3 regions of the Paenibacillus sp. alder61 genome follow, and region 3 is predicted to be linked to each of the others. Evidence: riboswitches for the same ligand, from Rfam matches in the RefSeq annotation. Region 3 holds a riboswitch; each other region holds the start of a gene.
The links. A riboswitch is a leader RNA that binds a small molecule or an ion and turns the genes downstream of it on or off. The one in region 3 is predicted to bind thiamine pyrophosphate.

Region 1 (4,146 bases), on a different contig from region 3:
GATTTCTTGGTCTACCCGGTTCCCGACAAACTGGAACTCGGGATTTTGAAACACAAAGCCGACCTCCCGGGCGACGGCTCGAACCATCTTGTTGCGGAGCTTGCTCCAGCTCATGTCTTGGCCTGACAGACGGTAGCCCCCTTCGGAGGGGAGAAGTCCCATCAGGCTGAGCAGCAAAGAGCTTTTCCCCGCTCCATTCGGCCCCGTCACCGCGATAAAATCGCCGGGGTATACGCTGGCCTGCGCGGCGTGGATAACCGGCCGTCCCTGACGGAATCCGCGAAAGTCCGTCAGGACCATGACGGGTTGCCCGACAGGTTGCCCGGCGGGTTCTCCGACGGATTTCCTTTCCGTCAACGGAGCGGTTTGCCCGTGCTTTTTCCCGGCCGGCTTGCACACCTGCGCCCCCTGCTCCCGGCCTTCCGGCGCTTGCCTATACGAGTCCGCCTTCTGCCCGCCGACTGTCGGACCGGTCTCTTGGTATGCCTCCAGGAAGTCGGCAACATAGCCGTCCCAAACTCCCGGATGCCAGATTCCGTACGCCAGCAGCTCTTTGCGGTAACTGCGGAACAACTCTTCCGGCGGCCCCTGTCCCAGCAAACGGCCCTCCGGCCCGAACAGAGCGACCCGGTCGACGAGCTCCAGCTCCAGCAATTCTTCGATCCGGTGCTCGACGATGATCAGCGTCCGCGCTTCGGCCACCTCCCGCACCGCCTGCCAGATTTGTTTCCTTCCCGGCGGATCGAGCAGGGCGGACGGCTCGTCGAGAAACAGCACCTCCGGCTCCATCAACAGAATGGACGCCAGGGCCAGCCGCTGCTTCATCCCTTGCGACAGCGTCCCGATCGGCACGTGGAGCTCTTTTAGCTCGAGCCCCACCTTCTTCAGGACATCCCGCATCCGCGGTGCCATTTCCTCACGCGGCACACGCCGGTTTTCCAGCACAAATGCCAGTTCCTCATCGACATACGGCATGCAAAACTGCGTGTCGGGGTCCTGGAACAACATCCCCCAGGCAGAGGGAAGCACCCGCTCCGAATAGCGCATGGGGACATCGACGAGCTCCGGGATCATCCCGGAAAGCACCTGCAGCAGGGTCGATTTCCCGCTGCCGCTCGGTCCGAGCAGCAGCAGCTTTTCCCCGCGCTCCACCCGGAACGTCAGATCTTTGAACACGAACGTGTCCTCACCGGGAAACTTTAACCTGAGATCCCTTACCTCTCCTGCCGGTTCCCCGGACATCGGCGTTTTCGCTGCGCCAGCCGGCGGGAGATCCGCATGGAAGCCGCCCATATCAATCGTCCAATGCCGCCACGTCTTTGGCGGTAACGGGACGGATCAGCGAAGTAACCCCGGTGGCCTCCACCGCCTTAGCCAGGGCATAAGCCAAATACCCCGCAAACAGCATGGAGCTTATGGCGCGCATGCCATACTTCGCGAACAACATCCACGTTTCATAATCCGCCACATAACCATAGTAGATATCGGGAATGAGGGAACCGATCGCCGAGCCGACTCCGGCCATGGCAGCCACCGTGCCCGAATAGTTGCGGTAGCGGAACAAGGCGAAGACCAGCTCGGCCCCAAGCCCCTGCAAAACGCTGTAGAGAACGAGCTGTATCCCCCACTCGCTGCCGAACAAAATTTCCACATGGGCGGCCGCCACTTCGGCCAGCAAGGCCACCCCGGGCTTACGAATCAGCAGAAACACGAGCGTGGCGGCAATAAACCACATCCCGTAAACGAGCTCATCCGCTTGAAAAAATACCGGAGGTACCAGGCCGTAAACAGAGCTCCAAAAATGATAGACGACGCCGATTACCAAAGATACCAGCACAGTCACCAAAATATCGCTCAGTTTCAACCCCTTTTTTAATACCGCATTCTCCTGTTGTTTCATGTGTTACCCCTCTCCTTTTTCGTAAATATCGTTGGAATGGAACAAAAAAACCGCCTGAATAAGCTCAGACGGCTGCTAGGTCCACAGGAAAATACACCCCATAAAGTGAACGTGCATTTCGGACGACAGATTCTCTACGCTGGCATTATCCAGTTCAGATTAACGGTCCGCAGCGGAGTATGCTGCCATCTCAGCCTGATTCACTCAAGCCCCCGTATCCCATATGCGATTGCAAATAATATACTCCAGATGTTTACAAATAGGCAAGGAAAAAATTTAAGCAATCGCTTTCGCGGTTGATTTCGTACCTATTCTGTGTCAATATAAGCGGAAGTGGAAACGGGTCCTGAGCGACCCGTTGAACCTGATGATGTTTAGGAGGAAACGACTTGGCTGCACACTGGATGAAATGGATGACTGAACTAACCTCCCGGAAGTGGATTTCCGGGCTAATGGGCAGGTTCTCGCATTCCAGGGCGAGCCGCCACATGATCCCGTGGTTCGCCAAATCCTATCGGATTCCGCTGCATGAAGCGGAAAAAGAATTGAAAGAATACCGGACATTAAACGAATTTTTTACGCGCAAGCTGAAGAGCGGTATGCGCCCGATTCACCCGGAACCTTCGGGACTAATCAGTCCGGTCGACGCGCTCATCACGTTTATGGGCGAGATTCAATCCGGCACGATTTTTAATGTAAAAGGACAGGATTACACTCTGGATGATTTGCTAAACCATTCTCCCCGGGTGGAATCCTACGCGCACGGATACGCCTTCGTGCTTTATTTGAGCCCGACCGACTACCACCGGATTCACGCGCCGGTAACCGGCACCCGGCTGGAAAGCGAGCACATCAAAGGAAGAGTTTACCCGGTGAACGACTTCGGAATGAAACATATGAAAGGCGTACTCACCCGGAATGAAAGACTGATTACATACCTGTCCCATGAACGCGGCGAAATCGCCTTGGTCAAGGTGGGGGCCATGAACGTCAGCAGTATCCGTTATAGCGACGAATCCGCTTCATCCTGGAACCAGGGCGATGATTTGGCCTATTTTGAGTTCGGCTCCACCGTCGTCCTTTTGATGGAAACCGGGACTTTCGAGCCGCTCCCAGACAGAGCCGTCGGCCAAAAAGTGCGGATGGGCGAACCGCTGGGCCGATTCTTCGCGCCCTCTACGAAACAGCCCTAATCCCAATCATGAGATCATGCGGTAAAAAAGGAAGAGCCATTACTGTACCGTAATGGCTCCCACGGAAGCGTTCAGCGACAACAGCGGTCCTCCGCTGCCCCGCCGGCTCCGGCCATCGGGGACCCCGCTGATTTCGCCCAACTCCGCCTTGGCCTCCACCTCGCAATTCAAGGAATCCGCCAGCTTGGCTTCAATGCTGCCGATCTCCGCCTCAACCTGCAGATCCGCTGCCTCTTCCATCCGCGCGATTCCCAGCTCAATGCTTCCCGTAGAGGCGCTGATCGAGGAAGCCCCTGCTATTCCCGCATCACTTAATTGCACCGAACCCACTTCACTCCTGACGCGGTAGCTTCCCTGAAGTCCGGTCATAGCCACATCGCCAACCTGGCTCGTAACATCATAGGAGACGATGCTCTCCGGAAGCCCGAGCGTATAATCGATGCTAAAATCGGAGAACCGGTATTTCTTTTGCGCCCATTTCCACAAGTTCATATCCGGATCATCCTTGGCATGCACGGCAATATACATTTCATTGCCTTCGGTAGTCACCGATATTTCCGCCTGGTCAAAAACCTCGGTAAGCACATCCCGGTTAGCCAACTTGTTCGCGGACCAGATTTCCGCCTCAATTTCGAGGTCGCTGCCCTCCGCGGCCCGGATCGCGATATTTCCCACCTCATTCTCCAGCCGGATTCCCGTCGCCCGCCCCGCCGGTTCGGTTGCGGATAAGGATCGTGAAGCGCCTTCCTTTTTCAGTTTGCCTACATGGGCGTCGACCGTATCGCTGACCGCTTGCCCCAGGCTTTCCGTCGTCCGGCTAACGATTTGCTTCGCCTGTTCCTCCGCCTTCAGCGTCTCCGTACATCCCGCCAACAATACCAGCACGGCCGCCGCCCCCGCCATTGCCGCGAGCTTGGATTTCGTTTTCATTTTTATCCTCCTGACAATGATGAGATCGGGGGACCGAGCATCATAAGCGCTTCATCAATTCGGCCCCCCGCCTTTATGTATGATCCTTCACAAAACAGATACCCTTATCATAATTCTTCACGA
Region 2 (4,146 bases), on a different contig from region 3:
TAGCGGCACCCCCTGGCGCCGGCGGTATGCCCAGTGGTTGGTCGGGCCGTGACCCCGACCGAGCTCCAGGCTGTCCTCGATCGCCGCCTGAATAAACGCCCGGGCCGTACGCACGGCTTCCTGCAGCGCCGCCCCCTTCGCCAGGGCGGCCGTCAGCGCCGCAGAAAACGTGCATCCCGTGCCATGGGTATGCACCGTCTGAACCCGGAGGCCGGCCAATTCGGTAAAATGGCTCCCGTCATACACCAGATCGACCACCTCTACGCCCGCCTGGGAGGAAGGCCATGACTTGCCGCTTACGCTTACGTTTTCGCTTTCGCTTACGCGGGTGTTCCCCTCGTCGTGCCCTCCTTTGATCACGACGAGCTCCGGTCCCATGGCGCGAATCCGCTTGGCCGCTTCCCGCCGCTCCTGCATCGTCCGGATCGGCAGCCCGGACAACACCTCCGCTTCCGGAAGATTCGGGGTCACGACCTGGGCGAGCGGAAGCAGTTCTTCGCGCAGGGCGGCGACCGCTTCCCGCCGCAGCAGCGTTTCCCCGCCCTTGGCGATCATCACGGGATCCACGACGACGCGCTTCCAGCCGAACCGGCGGATCTCCGTGGCGACCGCCCGGATGATTTCCGCATCGAACAGCATCCCCGTCTTCAGCGCGTCCACGCCGAGATCCGAGCCGACCGCCCGGATTTGCTCGGCCGCCGCCGCCGGGGGCAGCGGGTAGACCCCGCTGACGCCGAGCGTGTTCTGCACCGTGATCGCCGTAATGGCCGACATCCCGTAAACGTCCAACTCCTGGAACGTTTTCAGGTCGGCCTGGATGCCGGCGCCCCCGCCGCTGTCCGAGCCGGCGATCGTCAGCGCCTTGGGAATGCGGGGGAGGCCCTCCCTTTTCATGGCCGGCCTCCGGCGGACGCCGTCTCGATCTCGCGGACGGCGGCATAGCCTTTGAGCGAATGCGGATGCAGCTTCGCCAGCTCATCCAGGAAGGCGGTCTGGAAGCTGCCCGGCCCGAGGGAGGCCGTCCGTTCGGCGGCCCGGGCGGCCGCCGTGCCGTAGAAGGCCAGCCCCGCCGTACCGGCCAGCATCAAGTCCTTCTCGACCGCCGCAAACGCGCCCAGCACCGACGTCAGCAGGCAGCCCGTGCCGGTCACCTGCGTCATCAGCGCGTCCCCGCCGCTGATGATCCGGCACGCGCTTCCGTCGGTGATCACATCCACCCGGCCCGTGATGGCCACCACGGTCCCCAGGGCGTTGGCCGCCCGCACCGCCAGGGGCACATTGTCCTGGCTTTCGCTCTCCACGGCGTCCACTCCCTTGATCTCGCGGGCCTCGCCGATCAGGTTGGCGATTTCCGACGCGTTCCCCCGCACCAGCGAGACGTTCACCTCGCTCAAAATCCGCCGTGCCGTTTCCGTCCGGAACTTCGTCGCCCCTACGGCGACAGGGTCGAACATCACCGGCACGCCATGCTCGTTCGCGGACTGTCCCGCCAGGATCATGGCGTCGACAAGTCCCGCGTTCAGCGTGCCGATATTCAGCACCAGCGCGTCGGCGATTTTGGCCATCTCCGCCACTTCTTCAGCGGCGCTGGACATCACGGGCGACGCGCCGATCGCGTATAGTCCGTTCGCCGTAAAGTTGGTCACGACTTCGTTGGTCATGTTGTGCACGAGCGGCTTTCTTTTTTGCAAACGGGTCAGAACATCCGACAATTCTTTTTCCAGCAAACGCATCGTCATCCACCTTTCTGTTCCTCGAATCTCATGTTTCGTCGTATCGAACCGCACGCCGGGTTTGGCTATCGCCTACACGACCGCGGCCTTCGGCGGCACCGGCCACTCCTCCACTTTGAAGGCCATATCCCAGAACAAATACTCCAACTGGCAGCTGTACATAAAATGCTCCTTCATCCGCGCGCGCTCCGCCTGATTGGCCGTCTCCCCCCAGGCATCGACCCGCGAGCGCATCAGCTCCGTCGCCTCGCCGGCCATGCCGCCGTAGAAACGAATCCATTCCCCGAACGGATGGGATGGACCGGGCTTCACTTCCTCCATCAGCCGCCGGCCAATCTCCAGATAGGTCCACGGGCAAGGCAGCAGCGCCGCCATGATTTCGCCCAAGCTGCCTTGATGGGCAACCGCCAGCATGTGCTTGACATAATGGTCCGCCGACGGGGCCAGAGGGAACCCTTGAACATCCTCGAACTTGACGCCGCCCACCGCGCAAAAATTACGATGCGGATGGACTTCGCTGTGCAGAATAAAAGAAATCTGCTCATGAAACATCGCGATCTCCTCTCTGTCGGCACACTTGGAAATCGCCATGCCGTACACCCGCATGTAGGCGTTCAAATATTCATAATCCTGCTTCACGTAATGAATCAGTTGTTCTCTGCCGACCTTTCCTTCCGCGATTCCTCTGACAAAGGGATGCGCAAATATCGCTTCGAACAAATGGTCCGCCTCCCGGCGAAGCTCCTCGGTAAACCGCATTCCTTTCCACCTCCCGATAATGTTGAAATGAAGACGGAAGTCCCGGGAGAGCTTCGCCCGTCCGCTTGTTTCCGGGACACCAAAAAAGCCGCCCCGGAAACGGAGCGGCTTCATTCTAAAAAGCGTACACCCTACACAAAACCATGTATAACGGTGCGTGATCGCCTTTCATATGACCGACTCCACTTTCCTACGCTAGTACGAACTAGATCAGGTTCAAAGGGTCCAAGATATCCTCTTGTCTCAGCCGCTGACGGCTCCCCTAGTGGACTTCCTATTCATTTGCTTTCTACTGTACCTAGGTTTGCCAAATCTGTCAAACCCTTAGATAGGTTGCCTATCCGCCATAATTCCTTGCGATAAGCTCTCATGCCTGCATTAGCGGACTTTTTGGACGTTATTTCAACTGAATAAGGGACTAGCGGCTAGTAACATCCTCCCTTTGAGCCGGACGGGTAAATAAGGGCCATTTGAGGCGCTATTTTGTCGAATTTGGCTCTTCGGTGTGAAATAGAGGTCATTTGGGGTCTTATTTTAGAGAAAGTCGGGCAAAAACCGGATTTTTGAGCTCACGCCAGAGAAATAAGGCCGTTTTTGACCGCTATTTTACCCGCGAAAGCGAATCGGGCCGAAATAACGGCCCAAAATGCCGCTAATATGACGGGGCGGCAAGGAAGATTGCGGATAGGCAGCACCATGTCGGGTTTAATGCAACGCCAGTGCGCTATTCTCCCCCGAGGCAGAATCTGACCGATAGCAGCCTTTTGGGCTGCTATTTGGCGGGCGTCCGGTATCCCTGGAATGGCCCGGCGTGAGCGTGCAGGTGAGCATTGCCGGGTAAGCGTTGCCGGGTAAGCGTTGCAGCGTGAGCACGTGCATGCGTAGGCGTGAGCATGAACCTGTGCATGCTTGGGCATCCAAGTGAGCCTGAGTATGGTCGCGTACACGCACGCTGTATAGCCTCCCGTTCGCGGCTTATTACTGCTGCCCTAGTCGCTTACTTGTCGTTCTCCAGCAGCTCGATCCACAGCTTCAAATCGCGGGTGGCGTCCATATAGGCGTAGCGGCCTCCGGTGTACTCGCCCTTTTGCGCGAGCGGCATCCCGCGCTTCTCCAGCAGCGTGATCTTCTCCTTCATGCCGTCGATGACAAACGCGATATGATGCGGCCCTTCGCCATGCTCGTTCAAATAGTCGCGCCAGATGCTGGGCTGCTCGTCCGGCTCGATCAATTCGATCTGCAGCTGGCCGCAGTCAAAAAAAGCCAGCTTGGCACGACCGGCCGCCGGTTGCCCGCGCTCCCCCCATCGCGTTCCGGACCATTAAATTCCTGCAAATCTGCAGGAATTTCCGGCGTAATTTCCACATTCAAAGGAATTCCTGCAAATCTGCAACTTTTTCCTCACCAAATCCATTTTTTATGGCTGACACGCGAAAATACCTGCACATTTGCATCTTTTTCGTTTTGGGTCCACAAATACCTCCGAAAAGCCTGCATATTTGCATCTTTTTCGCTTGGCGGCACTCAATTGGCGCTCGATCGGCTATGCTCCGCTTATCCCCGGCTAACGCAGCCAATCCTACCTTTTATCCACTTGCAGCAGCGCGATTTCCTTCAGGCGGTAGGTATGCTTGATTTTGTCCTCCGCGATCAC
Region 3 (4,146 bases):
GATGATGGCGAACATAGCCAGGCTGACGGCCACGATGATGGCGATGGCCACGAAAATCCGGTCGGTGCGGAAGGAAGCCTTCTGCAGCATCATATAGTAGCCGATGCCTTTCTCGGCGCCGACCCATTCGGCGATGACCGCGCCCATGACGCTATAGGTGGCGGCTATTTTGACGCCGGACAGCATGGAAGGGATCGCATGGGGGATCTCCAGCTTGCGGAAAATCTCGCTCCGGCTAGCCCCCGTCATCCGCATATAGTCGAGCATCACGCGGTCGGTTCGGGTCAATCCGTCCATCGCCGCCACGGCGACCGGGAAGAAGCAGACCAGCGTAATGACGATAATTTTGGGCAGTATGCCGAAACCGAACCAGATCATGAGCAACGGAGCCAGCGCGATGGTAGGCACATTCTGGCTGAGAATGATCAGAGGGTACAGCGATGATTTCAAAAACGGGACATAATGGAGCAAACAGGCCACAAGCAGGCCGAATCCCGTTCCGATCGCAAAACCGAGGATCATGAGTTCCAAGGTGGCCTGTGTATGCTCCCACAGTCCGGACGGGTTGGCGGCGGCTTCCCTTGCGATATCAGACGGGCTTGGGAGAATCCACTTTTCAATGTGAAACAGGGAGGTCGCCGTTTGCCACAGGAATAAAAACAGGATGACCGCCACTAAGGGCGGCCATGCATGGTTCCAGAGCCGGCGGAGCTTCATGGACGGTATTTCTCGGTCAGCTTGTCCATGCTGACGCCCTTCGGATTGAAAGAGATTTTAATCTGGGAAATAACGCCCGTACTCCCGAAATCGACAACGGCTTCATTCATTTGTTTCACGATAGAGAGCAGTTCGTCCAAATCGCCTTCCATGGTCGTTTCGAGCGGGTTGACCTGATATTTGACGCCGGAGGCCTGAATGACTTCGATGGCGCGGTCCACGTACGGAATGACATCTTCTCCGTTCGGGGTTTTGGGAATGATTTGAATGCTGAGCAGTGCGTTTGGCATACGGTTTCATCCTCTCCATGATCCGAATTGGTGGTTATGGGTTTCTTACTGATTATGATTCCGGCAAAAATTCGTTCGTAAACGCTTTGTCCGTGTCGAGCGGTTTTTCCAGCAATCCGCGTTCATGCATCCAGTCGGAGTAATTCTGCCAAACCTCGCGCTTTTGTTCCCCCCAGCGGGCGGCATCCTCCTGGTACTTCGGGCTCAACCATTTTTGGCTGGCCACAACGAGATCTTTGTCCAGGTCCGGAACGGCTTTCAGCAGCATTTCCGCGGATTCCTCCGGATGCTCGATCGCATAGCGGTAACCTTTGGAGGTGGCGCGCATGAAGGCTTTGACCAGCTCGGGATCGTCCGCGATCGTCTTCTCGTTCGTCACGATGACCGGGGTGTAGTAATCCAGTTGTTTCGAATAGTCCTTCACATACTGCATATCCAGCGGTTCGCCGCGCAGTTCGGCTTCAATGCCGGTCCAGGCGTAGAAGATCCAGGCGAAATCGATGTCCCGTTTGACCGCGGTAAAATAATCGGCCTCTCCGATATTGACGAATTTAACTTTGCCGACGTCGGCCCCACTTTGGTCCATAATCGATTTCATGACGGCTTCCTCGACCGGGGAGCCCCAGCCGCCGTAGGTTTTGCCTTCAAAGTCCTTCGGGGTCTTGATCCCCTTGTCGGCAGGCGCGGCAAAGCCCGAGGTGTTATGCTGGATGACAGCGGCGATGGAGACCAGCGGAACGCCCTGAATGCGCCCTTGAGTGACGTTCTCCTGCACGCTCACCCCGAAAGGCACCTCCCCCGACGCGACCATGGCGTCAGCGCCTCCGGCCCCTGGCAGAACGATATCCACGTTCAGCCCTTCTTCTTCGTAGTAGCCTTGTTCTTTGGCTACGTAAAGGCCTGTATGGTTGGTGTTCGGGCTCCAATCGAGCACGATTTTGACATCGCGCGGCTTTTCGGCCGTTTTCGCGCCGGATGCGGCTGAGCCAGTCTCCGCGGTTTTGCCGGCGGACTGCCCGCAAGCCGTTAAAGTGAGCAGCAGGGCGCACAAGGCGAGCAGCGGCCAGGAATTTTGCTTCACAGAAATTCTCTCCTTTGATATGGAATATGAATTTCCGCAGTCACGTTCATGTGAAGTTCCGAATAATCTGATATGGTGGCGTCCCCGTTCTTCTCCTGTCGGCACAAAAAAAGCGCCCCGGATCGGGACGCGTAGGTTCATGGAAAATGACAATAAGCCCATGCTAAAGCTTTCTTCCTACGCTGGCATTACCCAGATCAGGTTTAAGGGTCAGTATCTTGCGGGATACAATCTCAGCCGGCCTTTTCCAGCTCCCCTGAACTATAAACTGCGGATTACAATAGTCATTATAGACGCGGCCCCGGTTTATGTCCAGTTTTGGTAAAGGCTTTCTTTGGGATTTGCATTTTGGTTCGGAGGGGAGTATAATGAGATCAACTGAAGAATTAAGAAGTGATATTCACGTATTGAAAAGAGTGTCAATTTCTAAAATGAACTTTTTTCAATGTGTGAATTTTTTTATGTAAAAAAGGAGCATGTTAATCTTTAAACAGGAGGTAATTCACTATGGAAACTGGAACAGTAAAATGGTTCAACGCAGAAAAAGGCTTCGGCTTTATCGAAGTTGAAGGCGGAAACGATGTTTTCGTTCATTTCAGCGCGATCACAGGCGAAGGCTTCAAAACGCTTGACGAAGGCCAACGTGTACAATTTAACGTTGTTCAAGGCAACCGCGGACCGCAAGCCGAGAACGTCGTAAAACTGTAATGCAGGCATGGGCTGCTCTTAACGCGTGCGTTAAGAGCAGTTTTTATTTTTACCCAAACGGCATATAGTTTAAAGGTTGGGGATCTCGCCAAAGCCAAACTATTATCTTAGGAGGTAACCATGAACTACCGTAAAAAAACGATTGAAGAAATTCCTGAGGAGAACACGCCGGTATGGTCTTGCATGAGTGAGGATTGCAACGGATGGATGAGGGATAACTTTGCGTTTAATTATGTTCCGGTATGTCCGTTGTGCTCCTCGGAAATGGCGAAAGGGATGAAGATGCTCCCGCAGCTGGTTAACACCAATGCCGTCAAAGTGGACCGGTAATTACGCTCCAACCTGATATAGCATGCGATCTAAAAGCCGCCTCCCGTGTATGTTCGGGGGGCGGCTTTTATGTTTTGGGGAGCGGGAGCTGGACGCAGCCTTGACCGGGGCGGAGCACGGCCCGGCGCGTTTGCGCGGACTTGGGGCGGCCAGCCTCCCTTTGGAGGCCGGGCAGGTGAGTGAGGCTGGGCTGGTATATAAGCGGCAGGTGAATAAGGTCAGGCAAGTGAATAAGGCCGGACCTTCCTTGGGCCCGGCCGAAAAAATCTAACGGAAGCCATAGCGGCTATTTCGTCCAAATGGGCCGATTTCAGATTCTAACGGACGCAGTAGCCACTATTTCGGAGAAACCGAGTCATTTCGATGGGAAGTGGGGCAAATAGGCGCTATTATTTCCGTTAGAATTCCGAAAGTGCGGATTATTGCGAAATAGCGCCTATTATGTCCGTTAGATACCGTGACCGTTAGCGCTGCCGAGTGACGTGCGTTCATGCTTGCGGTCGGCCCAAGGCCAAGAACCGGGAGGGTCCGGGAAGATCCGAAAAGGGTCCGGTGGGTGAATAAGGCCGGGCAGGTATATAAGCGGGTAGGTGAATAAGGTCAGGCAGGTGAGTAAGGCCGGACAGGTGAATAGGCAGGGCAGGTGAATTAGCCAGGCAGGTGAATAAGACCGGACCTTCCTTGGGCCCGGCCGAAAAAATCTAACGGAAGCCATAGCGGCTATTTCGTCCAAATGGGCCGATTTCAGATTCTAACGGACGCAGTAGCCGCTATTTCGGAAAAAGTGAGTCATTTCGGTGGGAAGTAGGGCAAATAGGCGCTATTATTTCCGTTAGAATTCCGAAAGTGCGGATTATTGCGAAATAGCGCCTATTATGTCCGTTAGAGACTGTGACCGTTAGCGCTGCCGAGTGACGTGCGTTCATGCTTGCGGTCGGCCCTAGGCCAAGAACCGGGAGGGTCCGGGAAGATCCGAAAAGGGTCCGGTCGGGTAGGTGAATTAGGCCAGGCAGGTGAGTG

Region 1: another riboswitch for thiamine pyrophosphate. It lies ahead of LBW89_RS23885 (ECF transporter S component); the one in region 3 lies ahead of LBW89_RS05535 (ABC transporter substrate-binding protein).
Region 2: another riboswitch for thiamine pyrophosphate. It lies ahead of tenA (thiaminase II); the one in region 3 lies ahead of LBW89_RS05535 (ABC transporter substrate-binding protein).

What each region holds. Positions count from the first base shown of each region.
Region 1 covers NZ_JAIUDG010000028.1:35,953-40,098, reverse strand. Annotated here, with positions in the region: gene LBW89_RS23890 (ABC transporter ATP-binding protein) at 1-1,176, opposite strand, end outside; gene LBW89_RS23885 (ECF transporter S component) at 1,295-1,900, opposite strand; TPP riboswitch at 2,015-2,126, opposite strand; gene asd (archaetidylserine decarboxylase) at 2,290-3,093, shown strand; gene LBW89_RS23875 (DUF4097 family beta strand repeat-containing protein) at 3,133-4,023, opposite strand.
Region 2 covers NZ_JAIUDG010000010.1:114,186-118,331, forward strand. Annotated here, with positions in the region: gene thiD (bifunctional hydroxymethylpyrimidine kinase/phosphomethylpyrimidine kinase) at 1-894, opposite strand, end outside; gene thiE (thiamine phosphate synthase) at 1-1, opposite strand, end outside; gene thiM (hydroxyethylthiazole kinase) at 891-1,733, opposite strand; gene tenA (thiaminase II) at 1,806-2,492, opposite strand; TPP riboswitch at 2,663-2,766, opposite strand; partial or broken gene LBW89_RS12400 (VOC family protein) at 3,490-3,786, opposite strand; gene LBW89_RS12405 (hypothetical protein) at 4,072-4,146, opposite strand, start outside.
Region 3 covers NZ_JAIUDG010000004.1:134,991-139,136, forward strand. Annotated here, with positions in the region: gene LBW89_RS05525 (ABC transporter permease) at 1-717, opposite strand, end outside; gene LBW89_RS05530 (MTH1187 family thiamine-binding protein) at 714-1,007, opposite strand; gene LBW89_RS05535 (ABC transporter substrate-binding protein) at 1,060-2,088, opposite strand; TPP riboswitch at 2,246-2,356, opposite strand; gene LBW89_RS05540 (cold-shock protein) at 2,596-2,796, shown strand; gene LBW89_RS05545 (cold-shock protein) at 2,917-3,126, shown strand.